3 regions of the Phytobacter palmae genome follow, and region 1 is predicted to be linked to each of the others. Evidence: predicted binding sites of a transcription regulator. Region 1 holds the regulator's gene; each other region holds the start of a gene.
The links. The regulator PhoB, encoded in region 1, activates phosphate uptake and scavenging genes when phosphate is short. The targets are predictions, from matches to a motif close to CTGTCATAAAACTGNCNNAT.
Positions count from the first base shown of each region.

Region 2: a site for PhoB is predicted at 7,584-7,603, ahead of glpT (glycerol-3-phosphate transporter). Genes of this name have one in related genera too.
Region 3: a site for PhoB is predicted at 2,605-2,624, ahead of kdgR (DNA-binding transcriptional regulator KdgR). Genes of this name have one in related genera too.

Region 1 covers NZ_JBCIVJ010000001.1:463,687-474,057, forward strand. The annotation lists gene proY (proline-specific permease ProY) at 153-1,505, opposite strand; gene brnQ (branched-chain amino acid transporter carrier protein BrnQ) at 1,585-2,904, opposite strand; gene phoR (phosphate regulon sensor histidine kinase PhoR) at 3,313-4,608, opposite strand; gene phoB (phosphate response regulator transcription factor PhoB) at 4,630-5,319, opposite strand; gene sbcD (exonuclease subunit SbcD) at 5,515-6,717, shown strand; gene sbcC (exonuclease subunit SbcC) at 6,714-9,860, shown strand; gene mak (fructokinase) at 9,951-10,371, opposite strand, start outside.
Region 2 covers NZ_JBCIVJ010000003.1:304,319-314,689, reverse strand. The annotation lists gene rhmD (L-rhamnonate dehydratase) at 1-1,188, shown strand, start outside; gene AAIG39_RS06640 (MFS transporter) at 1,243-2,532, shown strand; gene yfaU (2-keto-3-deoxy-L-rhamnonate aldolase) at 2,554-3,360, shown strand; gene glpC (anaerobic glycerol-3-phosphate dehydrogenase subunit GlpC) at 3,399-4,589, opposite strand; gene glpB (glycerol-3-phosphate dehydrogenase subunit GlpB) at 4,586-5,842, opposite strand; gene glpA (anaerobic glycerol-3-phosphate dehydrogenase subunit A) at 5,832-7,454, opposite strand; gene glpT (glycerol-3-phosphate transporter) at 7,730-9,082, shown strand; gene yfaE (class I ribonucleotide reductase maintenance protein YfaE) at 9,112-9,366, opposite strand; gene nrdB (class Ia ribonucleoside-diphosphate reductase subunit beta) at 9,366-10,371, opposite strand, start outside.
Region 3 covers NZ_JBCIVJ010000006.1:62,794-73,164, forward strand. The annotation lists gene AAIG39_RS09435 (MBL fold metallo-hydrolase) at 1-762, opposite strand, end outside; gene AAIG39_RS09440 (YebO family protein) at 785-1,072, opposite strand; gene mgrB (PhoP/PhoQ regulatory lipoprotein MgrB) at 1,147-1,290, opposite strand; gene AAIG39_RS09450 (YobH family protein) at 1,449-1,688, shown strand; gene kdgR (DNA-binding transcriptional regulator KdgR) at 1,722-2,513, opposite strand; gene AAIG39_RS09460 (MFS transporter) at 2,691-4,061, shown strand; gene htpX (protease HtpX) at 4,107-4,988, opposite strand; gene prc (carboxy terminal-processing peptidase) at 5,182-7,230, opposite strand; gene proQ (RNA chaperone ProQ) at 7,250-7,936, opposite strand; gene AAIG39_RS09480 (GAF domain-containing protein) at 8,034-8,531, opposite strand; gene yebS (membrane integrity lipid transport subunit YebS) at 8,665-9,948, shown strand; gene AAIG39_RS09490 (PqiB family protein) at 9,917-10,371, shown strand, end outside.

The DNA of each region.
Region 1 (10,371 bases):
ATGCGTGAATTGTTTAACGCCGGGCGGCGTTCGGGCGTGATTATGACGTTGGAGAATATCGTGATTTGCGCAGGGTGCGGTCTGGTGGAAAATGTTGGCGGTGGTAAGGCATTGTTTGCCCGGTAGCCAGGCGCTACCGGGCGTCAACGAACTTATACTTTCTGGCGTTTAAACATCCAGCCAATCAGAAGCAGGACAATCCACGCGAAACCTACATACAGCGAAATACGTGTGTCCGGGTGCCAGCCAATCAGTCCAATAATAAACACCAGGAAAACCAGGCCAGTGACGGTAGTGGTGACACCGCCCGGCACTTTGAATTTAAGGGCATTCACTTCCTGCGGTGACAAACGGCGTCGGAAAGCAATTTGCGACAGCAGGATCATGATCCACACCCATACGGTGGCGAACGTCGCCAGCGAGGCAATCACCAGGAAGACGTTTTCCGGCATGATGTAATTGAGATAAACCGCAAACAGCAGTGCAATCGTCATCACCATAACGGTGACCCATGGAATGCCGCGACGGGAAGTTTTGGCAAATACTTTTGGCGCGCTGCCCTGCTCCGCCATACCGTGCAGCATACGCCCCACGCCAAACACATCGGAGTTAATCGCCGACAGTGAGGCTGTCAGCACAACGAAGTTAAGGATACTGGCCGCGAAGGTAATCCCCATATGCTGGAAAGTCAGCACGAACGGGCTACCGTCAGTCCCCACCTGGTTCCACGGGTAGATAGACATGATGACAAACAGCGTTCCCACATAGAACACCAGGATACGCAGCGGCACCGAGTTGATCGCGCGTGGAATGGACTTCTCCGGCTCTTTCGCTTCTCCGGCAGTGATACCGATGATTTCAATACCGCCATAGGCGAACATCACCATTTGCAGCGACATCACCATTCCGAGCCAGCCGTTACTAAAGAAACCGCCGTTGCTCCACAGGTTACTGATACCTGTAGGCTGACCGCCGTTGCCAATCCCCCAGATGATAATGCCAAAACCGGCGACGATCATGATGATGATGGTGGCGACTTTGAAGAAGGAGAACCAGAATTCCAGCTCGCCAAAGACCTTCACGCTCATCAGGTTGATGGCACAGATGATCAGCACCACGCTGAGCACCCAGATCCAGTGCGGTACGGCGGGAAACCAGACGCCCATATAAATGCCAAAAGCCGTCACATCGGCAATCGCCACAATCAGGATTTCGAAACAATAGGTCCAGCCGGTGATATAACCGGCCAACGGGCCGAGGTTTTCCTGCGCGTAACGGGAAAATGAACTGGCAGACGGGTTGTGCACTGACATCTCGCCCAGCGCGCGCATAATGATATACGCCGCCACCCCACCGATGATATAGGCCAGCAATACGCTTGGCCCGGCCATTTTGATGGCATCAGCGGAACCGTAAAACAGCCCGGTACCAATCGCCGACCCCAGGGCCATAAAGCGAATGTGCCGGGTACTAAGACCTCGCTTTAGCTTGTTCGTACTTTCCATGGTTTCCTGTTCCAGGATCTAAAAAAAACAAAAAACCACGGGATTTAACGTCCCGTGGTTGGTAAACCTTATTATGCAATTAATGGGCGCTGGATGTCACCTGACGCCCGGCAGCGCGATCCCAGCACACAGCCAGAACCACCATTACCACTGTCGGCATCAACCAGGCCAGCCCCTGCTCCGCCAGCGGCAGCCGCTGAGTCCAGGCCGGAAGCATATCGCTAAACGCAGACGCTTTGATACCATCCAGCACGCCAAACGCCAGGCTGATAAACATCGCCGGCGCAATAACGCGGGTCGAATTATGCCACCAGGAGCGCGTGAAGCTTAACACCACAAGTGCGATGCACGGCGGATAAATCATTGTCAGCACTGGAATAGAAATTTGAATAAGATGGCTCAGGCCCAGATTTGACACCGCCATGGAGAAGATGCCCAGGATAAACACCAGCGCGCGATAAGAGAGCGGCAGATACTGCGAGAAGAACTCAGCACAGGCGCAGGTCAGGCCCACTGCCGTTACCAGGCAGGCGATAAAAATCAGCGCAGCCAGCAGAAGGCTACCCGCGCCACCAAACGTATGCGCAACATAGGCATGCAAAATCGCCGCACCGTTGGCAGACTGATCCACCAGCGTCGAGCTATCGGAACCCAGACGGAACAGCGCCAGATACAACAGCGTCAGACCGACACCGGCCATCAGGCCAGCCCAGACGGTATATCGGGTCAGCAAACGGGCTTCCGTTACGCCGCGTGAACGCGCCGCATTAACGATAACGATACCAAACACCATCGCGCCCAGCGTATCCATGGTGAGATAACCGTTCACAAAACCGTTCGAGAAAGCCGCATGCTGGTAGGCATCCATAGCATGGCTAATCGGACCGGCTGGCCAGATGATAGCTGCGACGGAGAGAATGATCAGCGCGATAATTTTCAGCGGTGCGAGAAAATTCCCGACGGTATCCAGCAACTTACCCGGATAGAGCGACACCAGAATGACCAGCGCAAAGTAGATAATGCTGTAAATCAGCAACGGCAGTGAGCCTTCACCGGTCAGTGGCGCAATCCCTACCTCAAACGATACTGTCGCGGTACGCGGCGTAGCAAACAGCGGCCCCACTGCCAGATAACAGACGGTGGCCAGCAGTACACCAGCGACTTTGCCAATCGGCGTGCTGAGGCTGTCGACCCCACCGCCCACTTTCGCCAGCGCGATAACGGTCAGAACCGGCAGCCCCACGGCGGTAATCAGAAAGCCAATTGAGGCAGTCCAGACGTGCTCGCCCGCCTGCAAACCAACCATCGGAGGGAAAATGATGTTTCCGGCGCCGACGAATAACGCGAAAGTCATAAAGCCCAGAGCAACAATGTCTCGTGGTTTTAAATGATGGGTCATAAACGTTTACTGCCTGTGGATGTGATGTTGTAAGTGTAGAAATTTTCGCCTTATTTCAGCGGAACATTAGGGCGGAAATAACCTTAAAACGTAGCGGGAAACACTTCCCGCACTGCGTGACGGAGAATAGTTTTTCGATTTACCACGCAAATACAGTCGGTCTGACGACGTACGGGGCGCAATTTAAACGCTTATAACGTTTAAAGGCAATAAGGGATCGCAAAACCAGATGGTTATACCAACTCCAGGAAAGATACCAGATTAAGATACTGTATATAAGAAAAACGGATGGCTAATCATGCGAACAAAAAATAGTCATGGATACAATTCGTTTGAAGATTCGGGAAAAACGAAGAGTGAAAAGCGGGTCAATGACAGAAATGGAAAGAAAAGCTGACACCTCAGGTGTCAGCTTGCGTTCTTCACGACGAGACGTGCAGGCAAGGTAAAGCTGAAACGGGTGCCTTTACCCGGCGTACTGTCGATCTCAAGCTTACTTTCGTGATGGTTAAGCGCGTGCTTTACGATAGCCAGCCCCAGACCGCTACCGCCAGTTTGCCGGGAACGAGCTTTATCGACCCGGTAAAAGCGCTCTGTCAGACGTGGAATATGTTCAGGTCCAATTCCCGGGCCCGTATCTTCAACGATAAACTGCGCGCCAGAGGTCGCGCGCTGCCAGCGCACGGTAATGTGTGTTCCCGCTGGCGTATGGTTCACGGCGTTATAGACCAGATTCGAAATCGCGCTGCGTAGTTGATCCTCATTACCCAGCACTTTCAGGCCATTGTCGACGACGAATTCAAGCTCATGTTTCTTTTGGCTTAATGTCTGCGCCTCGCGCTCAACAACACGCAGCATCATCGGCACATCAATAATCTCATTCGGCGGTAACGTCGGCGCCGCTTCTATTTTGGATAATGTCAGTAACTGTTTGACCAGGCCTTCCATTCGCGACGTCTGCTCACGCATGGTGTGCAGCGCCTTATCACGCGGCGGCCCTTCCAGCGTCTGCTCCTGCATCATTTCCAGGTAGCCCTGCAATACTGTCAGCGGTGTGCGCAGCTCGTGGCTGACATTAGCAAAAAAGTTACGTCGCGCCCCTTCAAGCTGATGCATTTGCGTCACGTCACGCGCCACCATCAATAATTGCTGCTCGCTGTAGGGCATCACACGGATCTCCAGATGGCGACCACTGTTAAGCACCAGATTAAGCGGGCGGGCGAAATCTTTCGTTTTAAGGTAGCGGGTAAATTCCGGATAACGCAGCAGGTTGAGGATGTTTTGCCCGTTATCGTCCGGCCAGCGTAAATTCAACAATTGCTGCGCCAGACCATTACACCAGAAAATCGCCCCCTCTTCGGTAATCATCACTAACGCATCAGGTAGCGACTCTGCGCCGCTACGAAAACGTTTGATCAGATTACCCAACTCGCGACGGCGTTTTTTGTTGCGCATCTGCATCTGGTGCAGACCATAAAGCAGCGGTTCCCAGCTTCCCGTCCCCGGTGGAGGAGTCATACTTTTATCGACCCACAACCACCAGGAAAGACGCATTAAGTTCCAGAAATGCCAGGCCAGTAACCCGGTGACCGCCGCCAGTAAAAACCAGGGCAGATAACCAAAGAAAGCGCCGAGCAGCGCGGCAGGTAGACAACAAAGGATGAGTTCGAGTACCAGCCTTTTCCATGACAGCCGTTCCAGCACGCGTCACGCTCCTTTCAGATTTTAGAAACGGGTCGAGAAACGATAACCCGTGCCGCGAACGGTTTGAACCATACGATCGTGGCCGCTGTGTTCCAGCGCTTTACGCAGTCGGCGAATATGAACATCCACCGTGCGGTCTTCTACATACACATTCGTTCCCCAGACATGATTCAGCAGCTGTTCGCGGCTATAAACACGCTCAGGATGGGTCATAAAGAAATGCAGTAGCTTAAACTCCGTCGGCCCCATGTCGAGGGGATTTTCCCCGGTCATCACACGGTGGGAGCTCGGATCAAGGCTCAGCCCCTGCATTTCAATGACTTCTTCTACCGCCATCGGGGAGATACGGCGCATGACGGCTTTAATGCGTGCCACCAGCTCCTTCGGCGAAAAGGGCTTAGTTATATAATCGTCCGCGCCCGTCTCAAGTCCGCGCACGCGGTCCTCTTCTTCGCCACGAGCGGTCAACATCATCACCGGGATATCGCGGGTCATCGCTTCACGCTTGAGGTGTTTAATGAACTGAATACCTGAGCCACCTGGCAGCATCCAGTCGAGCAAAATCAGGTCGGGCCAGGGTTCATTAAGTTGGTTCACCGCGCTGTCATAATCTTCCGCTTCGACAGGTTGAAAGCCGTTTTGTTCGAGCACGAAGCACACCATCTCACGGATTGGCGCTTCGTCTTCTACGACCAGAATGCGTCTTGCCATAATTTGCCCTGTTTAATTTGAGTCATCAGCTAAGTGCGGCGCCATTATGCGTCACTTTTGTGACAGATTTATGAAACAAATGACCAACAGGTGACCCAAGCCTTTGTTTTATGACAGTGGGAAATTCTTTCACTGGCGGCTCGAGTGTCCCTGAATGTTATAATCGCGTTTACGCTTTTTTGCCACGGAACCGCTATGCGCATCCTTCATACTTCGGACTGGCACCTGGGTCAGAACTTCTACAGTAAAAGCCGCGCCGCTGAGCACGACGCCTTCCTCACCTGGCTACTGGCCACCGCTGAGGAGCATATGGTCGACGCCATTATTGTTGCTGGCGACATCTTTGATACTGGCTCCCCACCCAGCTATGCGCGTGAGCTTTACAACCGTTTTGTGGTGAAATTGCAGCAAACGGGGTGTCATCTGGTAGTACTGGCGGGGAATCATGATTCAGTAGCCACCCTTAATGAATCGAAAGATATTCTCGCGTGGCTAAAAACTACCGTTGTCGCCAGCGCGGGCAGCGCGCCTTTTTATTTGCCGCTGCGTGATGGCTCGCCCGGTGCGATTTTCTGCCCGGTGCCCTTTTTACGTCCGCGCGACATCATGACCAGCCAGGCGGGACTCTCCGGGCAGGAAAAACAGCTACATTTGCTGCAAGCCATCACCAATTACTATCAGCAGCAATACCAGGCCGCCTGCGAATTACGCGGTGACAGAGTGCTGCCGATAATCGCCAGCGGGCATCTGACCACCGTTGGCGCCAGTAAAAGTGACGCCGTTCGTGACATCTATATCGGTACGCTGGATGCCTTCCCCGCGCAAAACTTTCCGCCTGCGGATTACATCGCGCTTGGCCATATTCACCGTCCGCAAAAGCCAGGCGGACACGAGCATATCCGCTACAGCGGCTCGCCTATCGCCCTAAGCTTCGATGAAACCGGAAACAGCAAATATGTCAATCTGGTGACATTTGCAGCAGGAAAACTGGCGGATGTGACAGCGCTGGAAGTCCCTGTTACACAGCAAATGGCGGTCATTAAGGGCGACCTTGCGTCGATTCGTCAGCAGCTTGAGCAGTGGCGCGGCGGCCCAACCGACGCCCCCGTGTGGCTGGATATTGAGATCGCGACAGAGGATTATCTAAGCGACATGCAGCGAAAAATTCAGGCATTGACCGCCGATTTGCCAGTGGAGGTATTGCTGGTTCGCCGCAGCCGCGAACAGCGGGAGCGCATCCTCGCGGGGGAGCGCCGCGAAACCTTGAGCGAGTTAAAAGTGGAAGAGGTTTTCGCTCGTCGCCTGGCACAGGAGGAGCTCGATGATGTCCAGATTGCCCGCCTGCAGTCGCTCTTTTTCGAAACGCTCCACTCGTTTAATCAGGAGCATGACGCATGAAAATCCTCAGCCTACGCCTGAAAAACCTTAACTCATTAAAAGGTGAGTGGAAGATTGACTTCACCGCCGAACCCTTTGCCAGTAACGGCCTTTTTGCCATTACCGGACCAACCGGCGCCGGGAAAACGACCCTGCTGGATGCCATCTGCCTGGCGCTCTATCACGAAACACCGCGCCTGAATACCGTTTCGCAATCGCAGAATGATCTGATGACCCGCGATACCGCCGATTGTCTGGCAGAAGTCGAGTTTGAAGTTAAAGAGGTCGCTTATCGCGCGTTCTGGAGCCAGAGCCGTGCGCGTAATCAGCCGGACGGCAATTTACAGGTTCCACGTGTAGAGCTGGCCCGCTGTGCGGACGGCAAGATCCTCGCCGACAAGGTGAAAGATAAACTGGAGCTAACCGCTGCCTTAACCGGGCTGGATTATGGCCGTTTCACCCGCTCAATGTTGCTCTCCCAGGGGCAATTCGCCGCGTTTCTCAACGCCAGGCCGAAAGAACGTGCGGAACTGCTCGAAGAGCTGACCGGCACCGAAATCTATGGGCAAATCTCCGCCAATGTATTTGAAAAACATAAAGTCGCCAAAATCGAGCTTGAGAAATTGCAGGCGCAGGCCGAGGGCGTCGTGCTGCTTACCGATGAGCAGCGGGAATCCCTGAATGCAAGTGTGCAGGCGCTCACTGACGAGGAACAGCGGTTGTCAGACGGGCAGCGTATTGTGCAGGCGCAACTGGACTGGCTTATTCGCAGCGGTGAACTGCAAACCGCCTGTGACCAGGCACAAAAAGCCCGGCAACGGGCACAGCAGGCACGTGTTGCCGCCGAACCGCAGCTGGCGCGGCTGGCGCGAGTGCAACCAGCCCTGCAACTGCGGCCCGTCTGGGAACGGTTACTCGATCAACGCAAAGCGCAGGACAGCAGTCGTCGCCAGAATGAAGAAGTGAATACTCGCTTACAGGCGAAACTGGCGCTACGGGCGCAGATTCGCGCGAGCGCCGCACACCAGCATCAGGCGTTGATGGCCTCGCAAAAAACGCTCTCGCTGTGGCTTGAAGACAACAAACGCTTTCAGCGCTGGCAGAACGAATTAACCGGCTGGCGGGCGATGCTAAACCAGCAGGAAGATGACAAAAAGCCGTGGCATTCTCTGCAGGAACGCATTCAACAAAACGAACACAAATTACGTAACCTGATGACCGTCTCGCTGGAGATGAGCAGCGACGAGGTTAATGCGGCGATGACGCTCTGTGCGCAGAACCGCCCGCTGCGCCAGCGTCTGACCGCGCTGCATGCACGTTTTGCCCCGCTGCAAAAACATCTCGCCCAGCGTCAGCAAAGCCTGAGCGAACTCAAAGCTGAGCAGGAAAAACTGACTGCCGAGCTGGCGCGTAAGCGCGAGCTGTACAAAGAAAAAAACCAGTCGCTGACGGATATCCGCGCCCTTTGTGAGCTGGAAGACCGCATCCACAGTCTGGAAACCGAACGTGCCCGTCTGCAACCGGGTCATCCTTGTCCGCTTTGTGGTTCGACGGCGCACCCTGCGATTGCCGAATATCAGGCTATCGTCCCCGGTGTGAACCATGCCCGCCGCGATGCGCTGGATCTCGAAGTACGCCAGATAAAAGAAGATGGCGTGGCGCTCGGTGAACGGCTGAAAGGGATAAGTGAGCGTATTGAAAAAGATGACCGCGAAGCAAAGTCCCTTCAGGAGCAGGAGCAAACGCTGACAAACGAGTGGCAGGAACTGTGCCTGACGTTGAACATCACCCTGCGACCGCAGCATGACATCTCCAGTTGGCTGAGCGCGCAGGATGCCTACGAACATCAGCTCTATCAGTTGAGCCAGCGCCTGACATTACAAAGCCAGATCACTGAATTGCGTCAGCAAGTTCAGCAATACCAGCAGGCGGCCGAAGCGCGCCGGGCGAGTCTGGCCGCCATGCTCGAGCCGCTGGGGTTAACGCTACCGCCAGAAGGTGAAGAGGCACAATGGCTGGCAGCACGCACGGCGGAAGCCGAACTCTGGCAGGAAAAACAGAGCGCATTTAGCGCATTGCACGAGCAGATTGCACTGCTGACGCCGCTTCTCGACACCCTGCCGGAAGAAGCTGTCCCGGCAGAGATAAAAACCGTTGCCTTAGATAACTGGCGGCAGGTACATAATGATTGCGTGTCACTACACAGCCAGTGGCAAACGCTGCAACAGCAGCTAAGGCATGAGACGGAACGTCTGGCAGAGCTGGAGAAACAGTTTGCCGATGCGCTGGCAAACAGTGAATTTGCCGATCAGCAGGCCTTTCTGGATGCGCTGTTGAGCGACGACGAGCGCACGCGCCTTGAGCAGCTTCGTCAGCGTCTCGACAGTGACGAGCAGCAGGCACAGGCACTGGTCGCCAGCGCTGAACAGGCATTAGCCACACATACCGCGCAGCCTCCCGCCGCCCTGAGTGACGATACTGATACTGAAAAGTCCCGTGAAGCGCTGACATTGCTGGCGCGCCAGCTACGCGAGAATACCACCCGCCAGGGGGAGTGCCGTCAGCAACTAAAACAGGATGCGGACAACCGCCAGCGTCTGCAGGCGCTGATGCTGGACATTGAACGTGCGGCATTGCGCTGCGACGACTGGGGGCATCTGAACGCGCTGATTGGTTCAAAAGAAGGGGATAAGTTCCGTAAATTCGCCCAGGGGTTAACCCTCGATAATCTGGTGTGGCTGGCCAACAATCAGTTGAATCGCCTGCACGGGCGCTATCTGCTTAAACGTAAAGTCAGCGAGGCGCTGGAGCTGGAGGTCGTTGATACCTGGCAGGCTGATGCGATACGTGATACCCGCACGCTTTCCGGTGGTGAGAGCTTCCTGGTAAGCCTTGCGCTGGCACTGGCGCTGTCGGATCTGGTCAGCCATAAAACCCGCATCGATTCGCTGTTCCTGGATGAAGGTTTCGGCACACTGGACAGCGAAACACTGGATACCGCGCTGGATGCTCTCGACGCGCTGAACGCCAGCGGGAAAACCATCGGCGTGATCAGTCACGTGGAGGCAATGAAGGAGCGAATTCCGGTGCAGATTAAGGTCAGGAAAATTAATGGCCTGGGCTACAGCAAGCTGGATAGCACGTTTTCAGTACCGCACGCGTAACCGCAAAAACCCGGATGCGGCGCAGGCGCCTTATCCGGGCTACGGCTTTGTAGCCCCGGTAAGCGCAAAGCCACCGGGGAAATCCTTTATTTACGCCTGCGGCCACAGCCATGCTGCGCCGCGTACGCCGCTGGAATCCCCGTGCAGCGCTTTGCGAATCGGGGTTTCACACTCGCCGCCGAATACCCAGTTTTTCACCAGATTCGGCACGGTTTTATAAAGGCGTTCGACATTGCTCATCCCGCCGCCGAGCACAATCACATCCGGGTCGAGAATATTCACCACATGGGCCAGCGACTTCGCCAGGCGTAGTTCGTAGCGGCTGAGCGCAAGCTCAGCCAGCGGGTCCTGTTCTTCCACCAGACGAATAATTTCATTGCCTTTGAGCGCATGCCCACTTAAGCGCTGATAATCGGTGCCAAAGCCGGTACCAGAGATAAAGGTTTCGATGCACCCCTGTTTGCCGCAATAGCATGGCACTTCTTCCCGATAACGCAGCTCATCTTCATCC
Region 2 (10,371 bases), on a different contig from region 1:
AAACACGTCAGGGCCTGGTTTATCGGAGGCGCTACCGCAGAGAAAGGGGCAGGTGGCGGTGATTATCACGATCAGGGAGCCCATCACTGGATAGACGATCATATCGCTACCCCTATGAGCAAATACAAGGCCTATGAGCAATCCCGACAGTCTTTCGGTATCAACGTACTGGGAACCTTAATTGTTGAGGTGGAAGCGGAAAATGGCCAGACGGGCTTTGCTGTTTCCACCGCCGGAGAGATGGGCTGTTTTATCGTTGAAAAGCATTTAAACCGCTTTATCGAGGGTAAATGTGTCAGTGATATCAAACTCATACATGATCAGATGCTTAATTCCACCTTGTATTACGCAGGGTCTGGCGGGTTGGTTATGAATACGATCTCCTGCGTCGACCTGGCTTTGTGGGATCTGTTTGGCAAGGTTGTCGGGTTACCCGTCTATAAATTGCTCGGTGGTGCGGTACGTGACGAAATCCAGTTTTATGCGACCGGCGCGCGCCCTGACCTGGCGAAAGAGATGGGATTTATTGGCGGCAAAATGCCGACACACTGGGGCCCTCATGATGGTGATGCGGGTATTCGCAAAGATGCGGCAATGGTGGCTGAATATCGCGAGAAATGCGGTGAAGATTTCTGGCTTATGCTGGATTGCTGGATGAGCCAGGATGTTAACTATGCAACAAAACTGGCCCATGCCTGCGCTCCTTATAATCTGAAATGGATCGAAGAGTGTCTGCCACCACAGCAATATGAGGGATATCGCGAACTGAAACGTAACGCACCTGCCGGAATGATGGTTACCAGCGGTGAGCATCACGGTACGCTGCAATCGTTTCGTACGCTTTCGGAAACCGGGATTGATATCATGCAGCCTGATGTCGGCTGGTGCGGTGGCTTAACGACGCTGGTTGAGATCGCCGCAATCGCAAAAGCGCGCGGACAACTTGTCGTGCCACATGGTTCTTCGGTTTATTCCCATCACGCGGTGATTACCTTTACTAATACGCCATTCAGTGAGTTTTTAATGACCAGCCCCGACTGCTCTACGCTGCGTCCGCAATTTGACCCCATCCTGGTGGATGAACCAGTGCCAGTGAATGGACGTATCCATAAGCGTGTTCTGGATAAACCGGGCTTTGGTGTCGAACTTAATCGCAACTGCAATTTAAAGCGCCCGTATAACCACTAATTCCTCCGCGTCGCGCCGTCACTACGCGGCGCAGCCCTACATGAGGTCATTACAATGAATACCAGCTTATTGGATAGCGTGGTAAAGAAAAACCGCGCCCGTTTAATCCCCTTTATGTTGATGTTATACGTCCTGGCATTTCTTGATCGTTCCAATATCGGTTTTGCAAAAGAGACGTATCAGATAGACACCGGCCTGAGCAACGAGGCTTATGCATTGGGGGCGGGGATCTTTTTTGTGGTGTACGCCTTCCTCGGCGTACCGGCTAATTTATTGATGCGCAAGTTCGGCGCACGCTACTGGATTGGGGGGACCACCCTGTTATGGGGATTTCTCTCTGCGGCGATGGCCTGGGCTGATACCGAAGCCCGGTTTCTGCTTGTACGCACCCTTCTGGGGGCAGCAGAAGCAGGTTTCTTCCCTGGCATGATTTACCTCACCTCTCAGTGGTTCCCACAGCGCAATCGCGCCAGCATCATGGGACTTTTTTACATGGGGGCGCCATTAGCCTTGACGCTGGGTTCGCCGCTGTCCGGCGCATTGCTTGAAATGCATGGCTTTATGGGACATCCGGGGTGGTTCTGGATGTTTTTGATTGAAGGTCTGCTTGCTGTCTCCGCTGGGATCTTTACCTTCTTCTGGCTGGATGATACGCCAGCCCAGGCCCGCTTCCTCACGCCGCAAGAGAAGGGTGTTCTTGAGACTCAGCTGGCCAGCGAAGAGGAAAGTAAAGTGACCTCACGTCTGACCGATGCCCTGCGTAATGGACGGGTATGGCAGCTGGCTTTCATTTATCTGACTATTCAGGTCGCGGTGTATGGATTGATCTTTTTCCTGCCGACGCAGGTGGCCGCGTTGCTGGGAACAAAAGTGGGATTCACCGCCTCTGTCGTTACTGCTATCCCCTGGGTTGCCGCCCTGTTTGGTACCTGGCTTATTCCTCGTTATTCCGACAAGACGGGGGAAAGACGTAACATCGCTGCGCTGACACTGTTAGCGGCGGGTATTGGCATTGGCGTTTCCGGCCTGGTATCTCCCGTGCTGGCCATTCTGGCCTTATGCGTTGCGGCGGTGGGATTTATTGCCGTGCAACCGGTTTTCTGGACCATGCCAACGCAGCTTCTGTCCGGAACGGCGCTGGCTGCGGGCATTGGTTTTGTGAATTTATTCGGCGCGGTTGGCGGATTTTTGGCCCCGATCATCCGTGTCAAAGCCGAAACCCTGTTTGCCAGCGGTGCTGCCGGGCTTCTGACCCTTGCCGGCGTGGCAATTGCCGGTGCGCTGCTCATTTTAACGCTGAATGTCAGACATTCTGTCTCCCACTCAAACAGCGTTCATTCATGACAAAAAGGAAGTGAAATGACAATGGATCCGATTTTATCCAATCCGTTCAAGGCGGGCCTGCTAAAAGGCGAAACGCAGATTGGTCTGTGGTTAAGTTCCACCACGTCGTATATGGCTGAGATTGCGGCGACCTGCGGGTATGACTGGTTATTGATTGATGGCGAACATGCGCCGAATACTATTCAGGATCTCTATCAGCAGTTGCAGGCCATTGCCCCTTATACCAGCCAGGCCGTCATTCGGCCCGTTGAGGGGAGCCGTGTTCTTATCAAACAAGTGCTCGATATTGGTGCCCGTACCTTGTTAATTCCCATGGTAGAGAGTGCGGAACAGGCACAGGATATTGTGGCTGCCACGCGCTACCCGCCGCAAGGCGTTCGTGGAGTGGGGGCGAGTGTCGCGCGCGCTGCGCGGTGGGGCCGGGTTGATAATTATATGGCCCGCGCCAATGAAGAGCTGTCTTTGTTGATTCAGGTTGAAAGCAAACTGGCGCTGGATAATCTTGACGCCATTTTGCATGTTGATGGTATCGACGGCGTATTTATCGGCCCTGCCGACCTCTCCGCCTCGTTGGGCTATCCTGACAACAGTGGTCATCCGGAAGTACAACGTGCCATTCAGCAGGCCATTAAGCAAATTCGTGATGCAGGGAAGGCGGCGGGTTTTCTGGCGGTCGATCCTCTGATGGCAAAGAAAGTTCTTGAGTGGGGGGCTAATTTCGTGGCAGTTGGTGTCGACACCATGTTATATACCGGTGCGTTGGATGAACGTTTAGCGATGTTTAAACGGTCTGTACCGTCTGCCGCTGCAGCGAAGGGCAGTTATTAACTATTCGCCCGCCGGGAGGATGCCGGCGGGCGAAATCTTTAACGCAGCGCCTGCGCCAGTAGGGTGATAGGGTGTTCACAGCGAAGGCTGGTGGACATTTCTACCTGCCATTTACAGGTTTCACAATCTGTGATGACCAAATCCGCGCCGCTGGCCTCAATCTGGCGGAATAGCGGTTCGCCAATTGCCTGCGAGGTAGGGTAGTTTTCCCGCTTAAAGCCATACGTCCCCGCAATCCCGCAGCAACGTGACTCCAGCACGTTAAGTTCCAGCCCGGGGATCCGTCGCAGCAGATCCAGGGTGTAGTGCGTCCAGCCCATTTTCTCCATATGGCACGGTGTGTGATAAACCACTTTCAACGGTAATTCTTTGAGTTTGAGCGTATTGCCTTCTTCCAGCTTGCGCCAGATCCAACGCGTTGCCAGGTCAATGTGCGGACGTAAATGATGATTATCCACGTCCAGCAAATGCGGATATTCATCCCGCAGAGTGAAGGTACAGGTTGAAGAGGTGGCAATCACCGGAATGCCGTCTCCTGTGATGCTCTGCTGCAACGCCCGAATATTAAATTCCGCCTGCTTTTTCGCTTTGGCAAAATAACCATTGGCGATCAGCGGCACCCCGCAGCATTTTTCCTGGCGTAGCAGTTGCACACCGATCCCCATCGCGTTCAGCACCTGCAGCAAATCTTTACCCAATTGCGGATGGTTGTAATTCACATAGCAGCCATGAAAAAACGCCACCTGTTGGTCAAACGCTTTTTGCCTGTCGGCAACGGAGCGATACCAGCGGCGAAACGTGCCATGGGAATATTTTGGCAGTGTCCGGTGATGATCGATTTTCAGCGCTTTATCAAGCAACTGGCGAACAGGCTTGAGCGACGTGGCGGTATTAACCAGCGGTGCGAATGGGGTGGATAACGACCCCATCAAATCCGTATGGCTCAGTATGGCATTACGCAGTGAAGGCGGATTGACGGCATATTGCGAACGCGCACGCTGAATAATATCGCCAATCTTCACCCCGGAAGGACAGGCAGTTTCACACCGTTTACAGTTGGTGCAGTATTTCAGCGCCTCATCAAACAGTGCCGGATCTTTTAGACGTAAACGCTCGCCATCGGGCCCCGCCTGTTTCGGGCCAGGGTAGGACGGATTTACCGCACTGACCGGGCAGACCGTAGTGCAAACGGTGCATTTGATACAGCTTTCAAACTGAGTTGTTGTCATTTTAGCTCTCCCCGGGCACAAATTTGTTCTGCGGCATACAGCGCGGTAACCGCACAAACGCCGCCACCGCACCCCTGGGCAACGGCATCAAAACCGCCTAATACAGAGCCCACTACATACAGGTTCTCCAGTGTTGTGCCCTGGCGCTTAGCGCGTAGCGTTTCGTCAGTGATAGCGCCAAACTGTTGCCACGGCTGGGCATCAAAAACATTGTCGCGATACCAGCTCTCCCGTCCGGGGCTTTGTAAAACGTCGAGGTCAAAAATGGCTTCCCGGACGCGATCGCGTTCGGCAATCAAACCGTTACTGAAAAAACTGCCGCTGGCGAGCACCACATGGCGGGGACGGAGCGGAATATCCTCGTGCTTGCGTGTCCACAGTTGTGTCACGCGACCCTTTTCCACATCGGCCCGTATTACCTCGTCTCCGGGCATCCATGTACCTCCGCTCTGGATAAAGCGTTGCTGCAGGCGTGATTGCATACGGGTGCCGGGAACCGATGGTGGCAGGGTGGGCAGCAAATGCAGTGGGCAGGAGAGTTGCTGATTGAGGCGCGTAAAGACGGTGCTGTCCTGCAGGCCAATACAGGCCGGGAAGTAGAGCACATCGTACTGACGGCTTAACGGTAGTAAGGCGCGGTACATCTCGTCAAAATTCTCAGCCATATCCAGTACGCGAGCGACATTGACGGCGCGAAATTCACTTGGGTTATCGCGCACGCGATCCAACACTGGCAGCGTTATCTCTTCTGCGTTCGCATTCATGCCATGTTTTCTCAGTGACGCGGCAGCCAGCTGCGGCTGGAAATCGAGAAACCCAGAAATGCCGACAACCCCGATGGTCATATCTTTTGTCGGCTGGAGAGGAATTTCATCGGGGCTTAACCAGGCCTGACGAAAGGTACCCAGCGGGGTGACGCGCATATGCGGTGTGTCTGCGTCACCTTTTAGTGCCAGGCCGCAATCTGCCAGCATGGTCTGGGTCATTTTTGCATAGTGGCGTACCCTTTCACCGCCCAGCAGAGCATAAGGATGTTCGCTTTGCATACGCTGTAACGCATCCACCCCGGCGATGAGGTCGCTGACCGGTTGCCCGTCCGGCAGGCGGGAGAGTAAATCCAGTGAGCCGGAGGAGAAGTTGAGTGCGCTTTGACCGCGGCTGACAATAGCACAGCGTTGGCCATTTTCGCTCAGCCGGATGCCGCAGAGTAATCCGGCGAGGCCGCCGCCGATTATAACCGTATCAAATTTCATCAGTTGGCTCCTTTTCCAGCCCGCACAGTCCTTGATAGACCCAACGTGTAAATTCACTTTCTCGTAGCGCATCACCCCAGGCGACAGGTTTGATGCCTTTCCAGCGCTCATTCAGGAACGCTGAAAGTTGGCTAAGAGATTCCGTTTCATTGGTTACTCGCATGCTGTGCAACAAGCCTGCTGCGCGACAGGCGCACAACTCACCCTGACAGGTGCCCATGCCCACGCGGGTACGGCGGCGTAGATCGAGCAGGGAGTTAACATTAAGATTTTCAACGGTGTACTGGACTTCCCCGGCGGTGACGGCTTCGCATTCGCATACCAGACTACGGCTGTGGCGATCGCTGCCTAATGAGGCTGGTGTGCGATCGCCATGGCGATAAATGGCCGAGCCGCGTAGCGGCACCGGCAGTGAGATTATTTTTTTCAGCGCCTGTTCTGTCGGCTGTTGTGAGCCAGGTAATGGCGTTGTCGCTGTGGTACAGGGGGTGCTGTGACCGAGCTTGCGGCAGACGGCATCAGTGGCCCATTCCGCCATCAGACGGTAGGTCATCAGTTTGCCGCCGGTAATAGTGATAAAACCTTCCATTCCGTCCCGCTGGGCGTGATCGAGCAGCACAATGCCGCGACTGACGTTACGTCCTGTCGGGTCATCGTCGCTGGCAACCAAAGGACGGACGCCCGCATAGGCACGCAGGATACGGGTTTGCGCCATCACTGGCGCCAGCTTTTCCCCTTCACGCAGCAGAATATCGACCTCTTCGGGCGTCACCCGAATGTTATCAATATCCTTATAGTCGATATGAGTGGAGGTGGTGCCGATCAGGGAAATGGTATCGCCAGGCACGAGGATGTCGGCATCTGCCGGCTTACGGCAGCGGTTTATCACATGCTGGTTGATGCGATGGTCAAGAATCAGAAGGGCGCCTTTGGCCGGGAACATTCGGATTCGTAAATCCGCATATTCTGCGATGCGCTGGCCCCAGATCCCGGCGGCATTAACAACGACAGGAGCATGCAGGTGATAAAGTTCATGTGTTTGCGGGTTCATCAATTGTACGCCGGTGACCCTGTCGCCCTGACGAACTAAGCCGCAGACTTCATGGCCTGTCAGGATAGTGGCGCCATGTTCACGCGCGTCCAGCATATTGCTGGCGGTCAGGCGAAAAGGATCCACGGTGCCGTCGGGAACGCGCACGGCGCCAGTCAGTGCCGGGTTGACGCTGGGTTCCATACGCCGCGCTTCTTCTGGTGTAATGGCCTGCGCGTTAATCCCTGCGCGCTGGCAGGCGTCAATAAAGACTGGCTGGTAAGCCAGATCGTCTTCCGGCAGGGTGATAAACAGGCCGTCTGTAGGCTCAATACAGTGGCGAGCGATACGCTTGAGGATTTGGTTTTCTGCAATACATTCCCGGGCGGATTCGTTATCAGTCACTGCATAACGTGCACCGCTGTGCAATAAACCGTGATTGCGGCCAGTGGCACCTGTCGCAATGTCATGGCGTTCAAGCAGCACCACGCGCAGGCCGCGCAATGCACAGTCGCGGGCGATACCTGCCCCGGTCGCGCCACCGCCGATGATAATGACATCGTAGTCGTTTGAGTTACCCATTTTTTCGTCTTCCGAGCGGGATTCCATGGAAACATTTAGCCACACTGTTGCTGTGGATTGTTTGATATCGCGCATATTCGAGCAAAAAACGAAAATAACAGGGGCGGTTTTATGTCTGAAAGTGGAGCTTTGTCATAAATATGTAACATAAGGTGCGACAAATCGCCTTTTGTCGCTAGAATTTGCTGGCTAAAACCGTTTCAAACGAAATTACGGTTTCGTTTTCACTCATTGCAGTTACTTATAATGATAAAACCCTGCCACGGAGGCGTATTATGTTGAGTATTTTCCGGCCTGAATCTCACCGAGAAAGGCTTCCTGAAGAACGCATTGACCCGGTTTATCGTCGTCTGCGCTGGCAGATTTTTCTGGGTATTTTCTTTGGCTATGCGGCCTATTATCTGGTGCGCAAAAACTTTGCGCTGGCCATGCCTTACCTCGTAGAACAGGGTTTTTCGCGTGGTGATTTAGGCTTTGCTCTCTCGGGGATCTCCATTGCCTATGGCTTTTCAAAATTCATCATGGGGTCGGTATCGGATCGTTCGAATCCGCGTGTCTTTCTGCCCGCCGGGCTGATTCTGGCGGCGGCAGTCATGTTGTTCATGGGATTTGTCCCGTGGGCGACTTCGAGCATTGCCATTATGTTTGTGCTGCTGTTCATGTGTGGTTGGTTCCAGGGAATGGGATGGCCTCCGTGCGGACGTACCATGGTGCACTGGTGGTCGCAAAAAGAGCGTGGCAGGATAGTGTCTGTATGGAACTGCGCGCACAACGTGGGCGGCGGTATTCCCCCGTTGTTGTTCCTGCTGGGTATGGCATGGTTTAACGACTGGCGGGCGGCGCTGTATATGCCTGCGTTTGGAGCAATCATTGTGGCTATCTTCGCATTCGCCATGATGCGCGATACTCCCCAGTCCTGCGGCTTACCGCCGATTGAGGAGTATAAAAACGACTATCCGGACGATTACAGTGAAAAGGCGGAAGAGGAGCTGACGGCAAAGCAAATCTTTATGCAGTACGTCTTCCCGAACCGTCTGCTCTGGTATATCGCTATCGCCAACGTATTCGTTTATCTGCTGCGCTACGGCATTCTGGACTGGTCACCAACCTACCTGAAAGAAGTGAAGCATTTCGCGCTGGATAAATCCTCCTGGGCCTATTTCTTTTACGAATATGCCGGGATCCCCGGTACGCTGATTTGCGGCTGGATGTCTGACAAAGTGTTCAAAGGTAACCGTGGTGCTACAGGCGTCTTCTTTATGACGCTGGTCACCATTGCCACGATCATCTACTGGTTAAACCCGGCGGGCAATCCGACGATAGACATGGTATGTATGATTGTTATTGGCTTCCTGATTTATGGCCCGGTGATGCTGATTGGTCTGCACGCCCTTGAACTGGCGCCGAAAAAAGCGGCCGGTACGGCAGCGGGTTTCACCGGTTTATTCGGCTATCTTGGCGGGTCGGTGGCGGCCAGCGCGATTGTCGGTTACACCGTCGATTTTTTCGGCTGGGACGGCGGTTTTATGGTAATGATTGGCGGCAGCATTCTGGCGGTGCTCTTGCTGATTGTGGTGATGATGGGCGAACGCAAACATCATGCACAGGTCGCGGCTAAGCGCCGGTAAGAAAATAAAAAGGGCCGCGTGCGGCCCTTTTACATTTCAATCTCAATATCCCCTTTTGCTTTGCAGCAGCAGGGTAAGATTTCGTCAGGCTGGATAAACGCCAGCGGCTCGGTCAGCCAGTCGACCTGGCCTGCAACCAGGCGACAGCGGCAGGAGCCGCAATAACCTTCCCGGCACTGGTATTCCACCGTCACGCGGTTTGACTCCAGCGCCACCAGCAGAGAAGGGTGTTCTTCCTGGCACAACACCTGTGTGCCCGTCAGACGCAAGGTTACGCGTGTCATCAGAGCTGGAAGTTACTCAGGTCGTCGGTATCGACCTCAGCATCGATCTGACCGACCAGATAAGAGCTGACCTCTACTTCCTGCGGAGCAACCTGTACATTATCGGAGACCAGCCAGGTATTAATCCACGGAATCGGGTTAGAGCGGGTCTGGAACGGTAAATCCAGGCCGACCGCCTGCATGCGAATATTGGTGATGTACTCAATATACTGCCAGAGGATATCTTTATTCAGGCCGATCATGGAGCCATCGCGGAACAGATATTCTGCCCATTCTTTCTCCTGCTGAGCCGCCTGGACGAACAGGTCATAGCACTCTTGTTTGCACTCTTCGGCAATCTCCGCCATTTCCGGATCATCGCTACCCGAACGCAGTAGGTTCAGCATGTGCTGAGTACCGGTCAGATGCAGTGCTTCATCACGCGCAATCAGACGGATGATTTTGGCGTTGCCTTCCATCAGTTCGCGCTCCGCGAAGGCGAAAGAGCAGGCAAAGCTGACGTAGAAGCGGATAGCTTCCAGCGCGTTAACGCTCATCAGGCACAGATACAGTTTCTTTTTCAGCTCTCGCAGGTTCACGGTCACGGTTTTGCCGTTGACGGTGTGGGTACCCTCGCCCAGTAAATGCCAGTAGCTGGTCAGTTCAATCAGCTCATCGTAATAGGCAGAGATGCCCTCGGCACGTTTCTGGATCTGCTCGTTGGTGACGATATCGTCAAATACCACCGCCGGATCGTTGACGATATTACGGATGATGTGGGTGTAAGAGCGCGAATGGATCGTTTCTGAAAACGCCCAGGTTTCAACCCAGGTTTCCAGTTCCGGGATCGAAATCAGTGGCAACAGCGCCACGTTCGGACTGCGCCCCTGAATAGAGTCCAGTAGGGTCTGGTATTTCAGGTTGCTGATGAAAATGTGTTTTTCATGTTCCGGCAATGCCTGATAATCAATTCGGTCGCGGGAAACGTCAACTTCTTCCGGACGCCAGAAAAAGGAGAGTTGCTTT
Region 3 (10,371 bases), on a different contig from region 1:
AGCGTATGCACCAATAGGGAGCGCTGCCAGGCTTAGCGGCCCCAGACGCTGTGGGATGGACAGTAATTCTTCGCTGTAACCGGTATCGCCGGGGAACCAGAAGCGTTGCGCGCTACTCTCGATCACCCAGCCACACCACAAGGCGCAATTACGATCCCAGGGTGTACGCATACTCCAGTGCTGCGCGGGCACAGCCGTATACACAAGCCCCTGAAAGACAATGCTTTGCCACCAGTCGAGTTCTGTCACATTTCGCGCGCCCAAACGACGGCACCAGTTTCCCAGGCCGAGGGGTACAAAAATCGCTACCTGTTGAAAATGTTGTATAAGCGCGCGCATTGTTCTGGCGTCAAGATGATCGTAGTGATTGTGCGAGATAACAATGGTATCGAGCGAAGGTAGTTCGGAAATGGCTAACGCAGGCGGTGTTCGTCGCCGTGGGCCGGCAAAACGTAGGGGCGACGCCCGGTCAGAGAAAACCGGGTCGGTCAAAATGTACTGCCCCATCAGGCGTAGCAGTATTGACGAGTGACCTAACCACCAGACCCTGTCATCGTCACCATTAATTTCTGCATGCTGCCACCACTGCGCAGTAAAACTGGCATACCCCCCGGCAGGCGGACGCGGTAAGCCTGCGGCTTTGCGCTCCTGCCGCCAACGTTTTACATCGCCAGACGCATGACCGCCGGGGGTGAGATTAGTAAAACCATCGGGACGATGGTGAGGGAACGCGGCATTAAACCAGAGATTTTTACGCGCCATAACGCCCCTCACCTCTGCAAATTTAACGCTCTGCTACCAGACGGATAAATTCATCGCCTTTGCCTTCTTCTTCAACGACCGGTGCCGGGGTAATCTCTTTTTCCGGCTCGTTAGATTCGCACAAGCGACGCAGCAACGCGTTCTGACGCTTTTGCTGATCTAACAATGCTTCGAGCAATTCGATCTGCTCATTAGTCCGCGAACTTGCACGATTGATAAAGAACCACAGCACCAACCCGACCAGCAACACCACCACCGAAACAACAAAAGACGCAATATTAAACGCGCCTGAACTCATTAATTCGTTCATTTTACCACCTCAACCAAAGAGGTACATTTTACCACTGGTAAGACGGAAGGAAATCATTAACGACAAAAAAGCCCCTACCAGGGGATATATTTATTGATGACGCAAATGCCGCTGAAAAACTGAACATCCTGGTCGCACATCACATTTAGCATTTGAGTCCAGAGCAACAGGCAGACCACCAGTACGGCGATCAGTATTAGCCATCTAAACTTTTTCACTCCACTCTCCGATACTCCACTTTATGTTACCAGGTTAGCATTAGTTACTTAAACCGCGACTAACTGTATCTCTAATCGGAGTTTTTAGGAATGCTCGGGTGTGCGGTCTTCCGTCAAAGCGATAGCCTGAAAACAGTATCCAAACGCAAGGAATGATGATGCGCACACTTATTCGGGCAATTATTGTCGTGGCACTGGTCTGGGTTGGTATTTTGCTAAGTGGATATGGCGTGCTGGTTGGCAGCCATGAAAATGCCGCAGGTCTGGGATTACAGTGTAAATACCTGACGGCCCGGGGCGTCAGCACAGCACAATATGTTCACTCAAGCAGCGGTATTATCGGACTTACGCAATGCCCGGTACTACGCAAAAGCGAAACTGTTGTCGATAATGGGTAAACAAACGCCGCCATCAAGGCGGCGTTTTCACACTCAGAACGGATAATCGTTATAACCCATCTGTTCAGAAATCTTACGCGCAGCATGGTGGAGCATACTGACATACTCATGCAGACGTTCCTCGGAGAAACGCAGCGTCGGAAAGGAGATACTCAGCCCGGCAATGACGACGCCGAAACGGTCAAATACTGGCACACCAATGCAACGTAAGCCTTCTTCCTGCTCTTCATTATCTTCGCCATAGCCCTGCTGACGGACAATATCGAGCATCGGCAACAGATCCTCGGTACTGGTAATGGTGCGCTCGGTGCTGCGTTTGTACTCTACCCCCTCAAGGATCTGCATAACCTCTTCCTTGTCACGCCACGCAAGTAATACTTTACCAATCGCAGTGCTATAGAGCGGGTTGCGGCGGCCAATGCGTGAATACATGCGCAGGTTATACATAGAGTCGATTTTGTGGATATAGACAATGCTGTCTTCGTCCAACGCGCCCAGGTGGATAGTCTCTTTGGTGAGTCGAGAGAGTTCACGCATCTGAATATCGGCACTGCGGATCAGATCGACGTTTTGCAACGCGCGTGCACCGAGTTCGAACAGTTTAAGGGTGAGAGAGTACTTCTCCGACTCCCCTTCCTGAGCAACATAACCCAGTGATTTCATCGTCTGCAAAAAGCGATATACGGTGCTTTTAGACATCATGACGCGCTGCGAAAGTTCGGTGATCCCAATCTCACGTTCTTCGCCAAGCGCCTGCAGAATGCCAAATACCTTCAGTACAGAAGACACAGAATCTGGCTGCTTATCCAAATCTGCAATAGCCATTAGTCACCTCATCGCCCGTGTTTTATAAAAATCAGAATAGGTTTTTATTATAAATTTCTCGCCTGCCCGTCGCAATCCGAGTTTCGCAACTTCGTTACAAATCTGCGATATAAAACCGAAATACGGATGATAGAATCATTATACAAATCATTGAACAAGCAAAACCCAGCTTTTCTCATGAATAAATCCACCCCAGACGGCTTACCGGTTCCACAGCGCTACGGCGCAATATTAACGATTGTTATTGGCATTACTATGGCCGTGCTCGACGGTGCCATTGCTAATGTTGCACTACCGACTATTGCACGGGACCTGCATGCATCACCGGCCAGTTCAATTTGGGTCGTTAATGCCTACCAGATAGCGATTGTCATCTCGTTGCTGACCCTGTCATTCCTCGGCGATATGTTCGGCTACCGTCGTGTCTACCAGTGTGGACTTGTGCTCTTTACTCTTACTTCTCTGCTTTGCGCACTGTCAGATTCGTTACTCACGCTGACGCTTGCCCGTGTCGCCCAGGGTTTCGGCGGCGCGGCGCTGATGAGCGTGAATACCGCATTAATACGCCTGATTTACCCACAGCGTCAGTTAGGGCGTGGAATGGGAATCAACTCTTTCGTGGTAGCTGTCTCTTCGGCAGCAGGCCCGACAATTGCCGCTGCGATTCTCTCTGTCGCCTCCTGGCAGTGGCTGTTTTTGATTAATGTGCCTCTGGGAATACTCTCGCTGGTACTGGCATTGCGTTATTTACCCGCTAATGGCTCACGCAGTGCGATGCCGAAATTTGATCTTCCCAGTGCGGTGATGAACGCGTTAACGTTTGGTTTACTTATAACCGCGATGAGCGGATTTGCCCAGGGGCAATCCATTACGCTGGTAGTCGCTGAAATTACGGGCATGCTGGTGATCGGCACCTTTTTTGTCCGTCGACAACTGCGTTTGTCGGTACCTCTGTTACCCATCGACCTGTTGCGTATTCCACTGTTCTCATTATCGATTTGTACGTCAATCTGCTCTTTTTGCGCACAAATGCTGGCCCTTGTTTCCCTGCCCTTCTTTATGCAATCGATACTTGGACGCAGCGAAGTGGAAACCGGTCTGCTGTTAACGCCGTGGCCATTAGCCACCATGGTGATGGCGCCACTGGCTGGTTATCTGATTGAACGTGTTCATGCCGGGCTGCTGGGGGCGCTGGGACTGGCTATGATGGCGTGCGGCCTGTTTGCGCTCGCGATGCTGCCAGCAGCGCCTGCCGATGTGGATATTATCTGGCGAATGGCCCTTTGCGGGGCAGGATTTGGTCTGTTCCAGTCACCCAATAACCATACGATCATCAGCTCCGCACCGCGTCAGCGTAGCGGTGGCGCCAGTGGCATGCTGGGTACCGCGCGCCTGTTAGGACAGAGTTCCGGCGCGGCACTGGTGGCGTTACTCTTCAACCTGTTTGATAAAAGCGGTACGCATACATCACTTCTGCTCGCAGGCATACTGGCAACCCTCGCTGCAATCATCAGCGGCTTGCGGATCACACAGCCGCGCGCTGCATAAAAAAAGCGCGTCATATGACGCGCTTCTTCATTTCAGGCTCACGCCTTATTTGAGATAAGCCCCGCTACGCAGCGCTTCGATACGTTTGTCGAGTGGGGGGTGAGTCATAAACAGTTCACTTAACGATTTAGACTTACCGTTGATGCAAAATGCCATCATGCTGCTGGCTTCCTGCGGCTCATAGCTGGTTTTCAGGCGCTGGAGCGCAGCAATCATCTTTTCACGGCCAACGAGTTTCGCAGAACCCGCATCAGCATGGAATTCACGGTGACGTGAGAACCACATCGTGATGATGCTGGCCAGAATACCAAAAACCAGTTCCAGCACGGTAGCTACAGCGAGGTAGATTAACGGGTTACCGTTGCTCTCTTCGCCGTCATCGCGGTTGCCGCTAAGAAAACCTGATGCAATCTGCGCGAGAATGCGCGAGATGAAAATAACGAAGGTGTTCACCACCCCCTGAATCAGGGTCATCGTGACCATATCGCCATTGGCGATGTGACTAATTTCATGCGCAATAACCGCTTCGGCTTCATCACGGCTCATATTCTGCAAAAGACCGGTACTGACGGCGACCAGCGAAGCATCACGGCGGGCACCTGTCGCGAATGCGTTGATATCCGGCGCATGGTAGATTGCCACCTGCGGCATGGCGATACCGGCCTGACGAGACTGATTCGCAACCGTGTTCATTAACCAACGTTCCATGTCGTTACGTGGTTGTTCGATAACCTCACCGCCTACGGATTTCAGTGCCATCCATTTCGACATCAGCAGTGAAACAAAAGAGCCGCCAAAACCAAACAGCAGCGCCATAATCAACAATCCCTGCACGCTGCTCGACTGAATGCCCGTCAGGCTAAGCACCAGGCCGAACACCAGCATGACGGCAAGGTTAGTCAACAGGAAGAGCGCGATACGCATCATAATTTTCTTTTAACCTCTAATTAACAAAACGCACTATGCGATTACCCACATCGTATGGTTAATCCGGCTATTTTCAAGCACCAGAACGCCGTAAGTCACCAGAAAGACACAACTTTACATTTTGTAGCACAATGCTTACGCCATCTGGAGCTTGTTAAAAAAACAGGCACAATTTCTTGTGCCTGTCAGAAGGTTATTTTGCGGGAGCGGGGTCAGCCGCGGGGGTATCTTTTTCAAGATGGGCAAGGTCCAGAGCTATATGGACGGTCTCATCCAGATAAGGATCCGGCTCCTGGTAATCTTTCGGCAGATCTTCCAGTTTTTTCAGCTGCGGTTTGCCTTCACGTTTGAATCGATCGTTGAGGCGACTGAGACGAATAGCATCGTCTTCGGCGTTCTCTTTTTCACGCTGCGCATAGTTCAGTGACACGATATTCTTCTTATCTTTCAGGGCATTGAAGCGAGCAATGTCCTTCATGATGTACTGGAATTCCGGGTCCTTCGCAATACGCTCATCATGTTCCTGCAGCAGTTGCGGGCCAAATGGCTTCATATCACCATACTTCGTAAAGTTGGCCGCATTGATGCTATCCCACGGCAATGCGTTATCTTCAAACTTCTCGCCGGTTTCCGTCACTTGCGTACCCGTCGGCATAATAATGTCCGGCGTGACGCCTTTCCGCTGTGTACTGCCACCATTAACACGATAGAACTTCTGGATGGTGTACTGCACTGAACCCAGCGCGGGCCATTCCGGACGCAACATCTGGTCGTAAATACGGTTCAGCGAGCGATACTGCTGAACGGTGCCTTTACCAAAGGTTGGCTCACCGACGATCAATGCACGTCCATAATCCTGCATCGCAGCAGCAAATATTTCCGATGCCGAGGCACTGAAGCGATCGACCAGCACCACCAGCGGGCCTTTATAATACACCACGCCGTCGGTATCGCTGTCTTCACGGACTTTGCCATTATTGTCACGAACCTGAACCACCGGACCTGAAGGAATAAACAGGCCGGAAAGGGAAACGGCTTCCGTTAATGCTCCGCCACCGTTCGTGCGCAGATCAATCACGACGCTGCTCACGTTCTGTTTTTCCAGCTTCTGCAACTGAACCTTGACGTCATCCGTCAGACCCACATAGAAGCCAGGAATATCCAGGACGCCAACTTTTTCCTTGCCGACCGTTTTGACCGACATTTTTACCGCACGGTCTTCCAGACGAATACGCTCACGGGTCAGCGTCACAATCCGCGTCTTCGTTCCTTTACCCGCAGGCAAAATTTCAAGGCGAACTTTGCTGCCTTTCGGACCTTTGATCAGCGCAACAACATCATCGAGACGCCAGCCAATGACATCGACCATATTCTGGCCCGTCTGCCCGACCCCAACGATACGATCGCCAACGCTGATAGCTTTGCTCTTCGCCGCCGGACCACCCGCCACCATCGAATTGATAACGGTGTAGTCGTCATCCATCTGCAGAACGGCACCAATACCTTCCAGAGAAAGGCTCATCTCGGTATTGAACTGCTCAGTATTGCGTGGCGAGAGATAGTTAGTATGCGGATCAATTTCGCGGGCAAAAGAGGTCATCGCCAGTGAGAACACATCTTCACTGTTCGTTTGCACCAGCCGACGAATAGCGAATTTGTAGCGACGCGTCAGGGTGTCGCGGATCTCTTTGTCATCTTTACCGGTGAGCTTGAGGCTTAACTCGTCATATTTGACTTTGCTATCCCAAAGGGCGTTAAGCTCTGACTCATCCTTTGGCCACGGCGCTTTACTGCGGTCAAGGTTGAACGTGTCGTTGCCTGAAAAGTCCATCGGGCGCTCCAGCACTTTCAGTGCGTACTGGTAGCGTTCGAAACGGCGTTTTTGCGCAAGGTTGTAGAGATCGTAGAAAACATCGAGTTTACCGGTGCGGAGCTCATCACCTAGTAACGTTTTTTTCTGCGCAAATTGAGCAACGTCGCTGGCCAGAAGCACATTATGGCTGTAGTCCAGCAAATTGAGGTAACGATCAAAGATCTTTGCCGAAAAGGCCTGATCCAAATCGAATTGACGGTAGTGAGAACGGGTAAACCGCGAAGTCACTCGTTCACTCACCGTCGCGTGCTGAGCCTCTTCCTTTAATACCGGAATTTGATCGGCACGGGTAATATCTTCCACCGCGAAAACCTGGCCTGTTACTAATAACAGACCAGCCAACGCTGTGCGCTTAAACAAAGTGTTCATGCCAGGCCAGGCCTCCGTTTCAGAACATCAAATGTTCTGCGCGTACAATCATCGACATACCCGAAGTAAGCTGTACGCGAACGCCGTCTTTGGTGATTTCCAGTACGGTGGCGTCCATCGCATTATTACCCGCTTTAACCTTAAGGTTTTGACCTACAGTCAGTGCAGATAAATCTGAAACTGGCGTATGACGTTCTTCTCGCGGCGCGCGCTGAGGTTTTGCGGCAGGTTTGTCAGTACGAGGTTTACGCTCGCTATTTTCCTTACGACGTGGTGCCGGACGGGGTTTACGCTCACGACGTGGAGCCTCTTCCGTCTCACCTGCAGCAATGGCTGCTTCTCGTTTTTTCGCCTGTTGTTCAGCGCGTTGCGCCTGAACGCGAGCTTTGGCTTCTTCAAGCTGTTTACGGGCGTGCTCAACGTGCTGCTCATCCAGAACGCCACACGGGTTACCGTCGAGATCGACACGGGCCGCACCAGCTTTGATACCGTAAAGGTAACGCCAGCTTGAAGTGTAAAGACGTAAAGCGGAACGAAGTTGAGTTTTGCTGAGATTCATCTCGCCCTCAACTCGTGCAACCAGATCCTGAAAAATACCGATTTTCAGGGGACGCGCTTCGCCTTCTGCACTGAAACAGTGAGGAAAACGTTCGGACAGAAAGGCGATAACTTCTTTACTGCTATTCAACTTAGGTTGATTTTCCATGAAATTTCCTGATTACAACGGACGTTGCCAACAAGCCGCAGGCATGAACAGGCGTCATTATAATGACGCTATCCGTAAATGCTACGTTATCCGTTGATTATCCTGCGACGCCCGCAAAGAATTTTTTATAATCGGTCTGTATAAGCGTGTTTTCCAGGTGCGATACCAGCTCACGCAACCCCTGTTCATCCTCTGCAGCAAAGCGCGAGAATGCGACGCTGTCGATATCAAGTACGCCAATAACCTGATTATTCAGGGTAATGGGCAGTACGATTTCGGCATTACTGGCAGCATCGCAGGCAATATGCACTGAGAACTGATGTACATCGTCCACGCGTTGCACGCTATTTTGCGCCACGGCAGTACCGCAAACACCACGCCCAACCGGAATACGCACGCAGGCAATCTTGCCCTGGAAGGGTCCTAATACCAGCGTATCCCCTTCAAGGAGGTAAAAACCTGCCCAGTTCACATCGCTCAGTCGCTCAAAAAGCAACGCGCTGGTGTTAGCGAGTGTCGCTAAAAAACTGGTTTCACCTGCCATTAACGCCTGAAAGTCACGGTTCAAATCCGCGTAAAATTCTATTTTGTTCATTATCCAATCACTTTATGTCTTACTTCGGTCATGCAGTGTAGCTTATTAAAATAAGCATTAAATGCGTTGATGCTCAAGAAGTTCCCGTCATGAGTTAAGATAGATTTATTCCTGATTTATTCATATGCATGCAATGGCCCTGAAAAACCGACAAATAACGCCTGCTAAAAAAATGGCTGTCCACGCCATCGGCGACGCCTTGCCCCGCGCACATTATCAGCGATGTCCGCAATGCGATACGCTTTTTGCCCTTCCGGTCATGAAATCGCACCAAAGTGCATTCTGTCCGTGCTGTGATGCGAAAATTCGCGACGGGAGAGATTGGTCATTAACCCGCCTGGCGGCGATGGCCGTAACGATGATCCTGCTTATGCCATTCGCATGGAGCGAGCCGCTGCTTCATCTTTACCTGCTCGGCGTACGTATTGACGCAAACCTGCTCCAGGGTATCTGGCAGATGACCGCACAGGGCGATCCGCTCACTGCCGCCATGGTGCTGTTTTGTACCGTAGGAGCCCCGCTGATTCTGGTCGCCGCAATCGCCTACTTATGGTTCGGTAACATACTGGGAATGAATCTGCGCCCGGTTCTGCTGATGCTGGAAAAGCTAAAAGAGTGGGTAATGCTGGATATTTATCTGGTGGGCATTGGCGTTGCCTCTATCAAAGTAAAGGACTATGCCTTTCTGCAGCCAGGTATTGGCCTTATCGCTTTTGTTGCCCTGGTGATCTTAAGTATTTTGACGCTGATTCACTTGAACGTGGAGCAGCTCTGGGAGCGTTTCTACCCGCAGCGACCAGCCAAACGCCCTGATGAAAAGCTGCGCATCTGCCTCGGATGTCACTTCACCGGCTTCCCGGATCCGCGAGGCCGCTGCCCGCGATGCCATATTCCCCTGCGCTATCGCCGCCGGCAAAGCGTACAAAAATGTTGGGCTGCGCTGATCGCATCGATGATATTTTTGTTACCGGCTAATCTGCTCCCCATCTCGGTGGTCTACGTCAATGGGGCACGGCAGGAAGACACTATTTTGTCCGGTATTATGTCACTGGCTAACAGCAATATCGCCGTCGCAGGCGTCGTGTTTATTGCCAGTATTCTGGTGCCATTTACCAAAGTTATCGTGCTGTTTACACTGCTTCTTAGCATCCATTTCAAATTCGAACAGGGGTTACGTACACGCATCCTGCTTCTGCGCTTTGTGACCTGGATTGGGCGTTGGTCAATGCTCGATCTGTTTGTCATCTCGCTGACAATGTCACTGATTAACCGCGACCAGTTACTTGCTTTTACCATGGGACCGGCTGCGTTTTATTTCGGCGCAGCTGTAATATTGACTATTCTTGCTGTGGAATGGCTGGACAGCCGCTTACTTTGGGATGCACATGAGTCAGGAAACCCCCGCTTCGCCGACTGAAGCGCGTATAAAAACAAAACGCCGCATTTCACCTTTCTGGCTGCTGCCGGTTATCGCACTGCTGATTGCAGGCTGGCTGGTCTGGGGAAGCTATAAAGATCGCGGTAATACAATCACCATCGATTTTATGTCTGCGGACGGCATTGTCGCAGGCAGAACACCGATTCGTTATCAGGGTGTTGAAGTGGGCACCGTGCAGGATATTCGCCTGAGCGATGACCTGAAAAAAATTGAAGTACGCGCCAGCATTAAAGCCAATGTGAAAGATGCTTTGCGCAGTGAGACGCAATTCTGGCTTGTCACGCCAAAAGCCTCGCTGGCGGGCGTTTCCGGGCTGGATGCACTGGTCGGTGGTAACTATATCGGTATGATGCCCGGTAAAGGTGAGCCGCAAGAACACTTCACTGCGCTCGACACTCAACC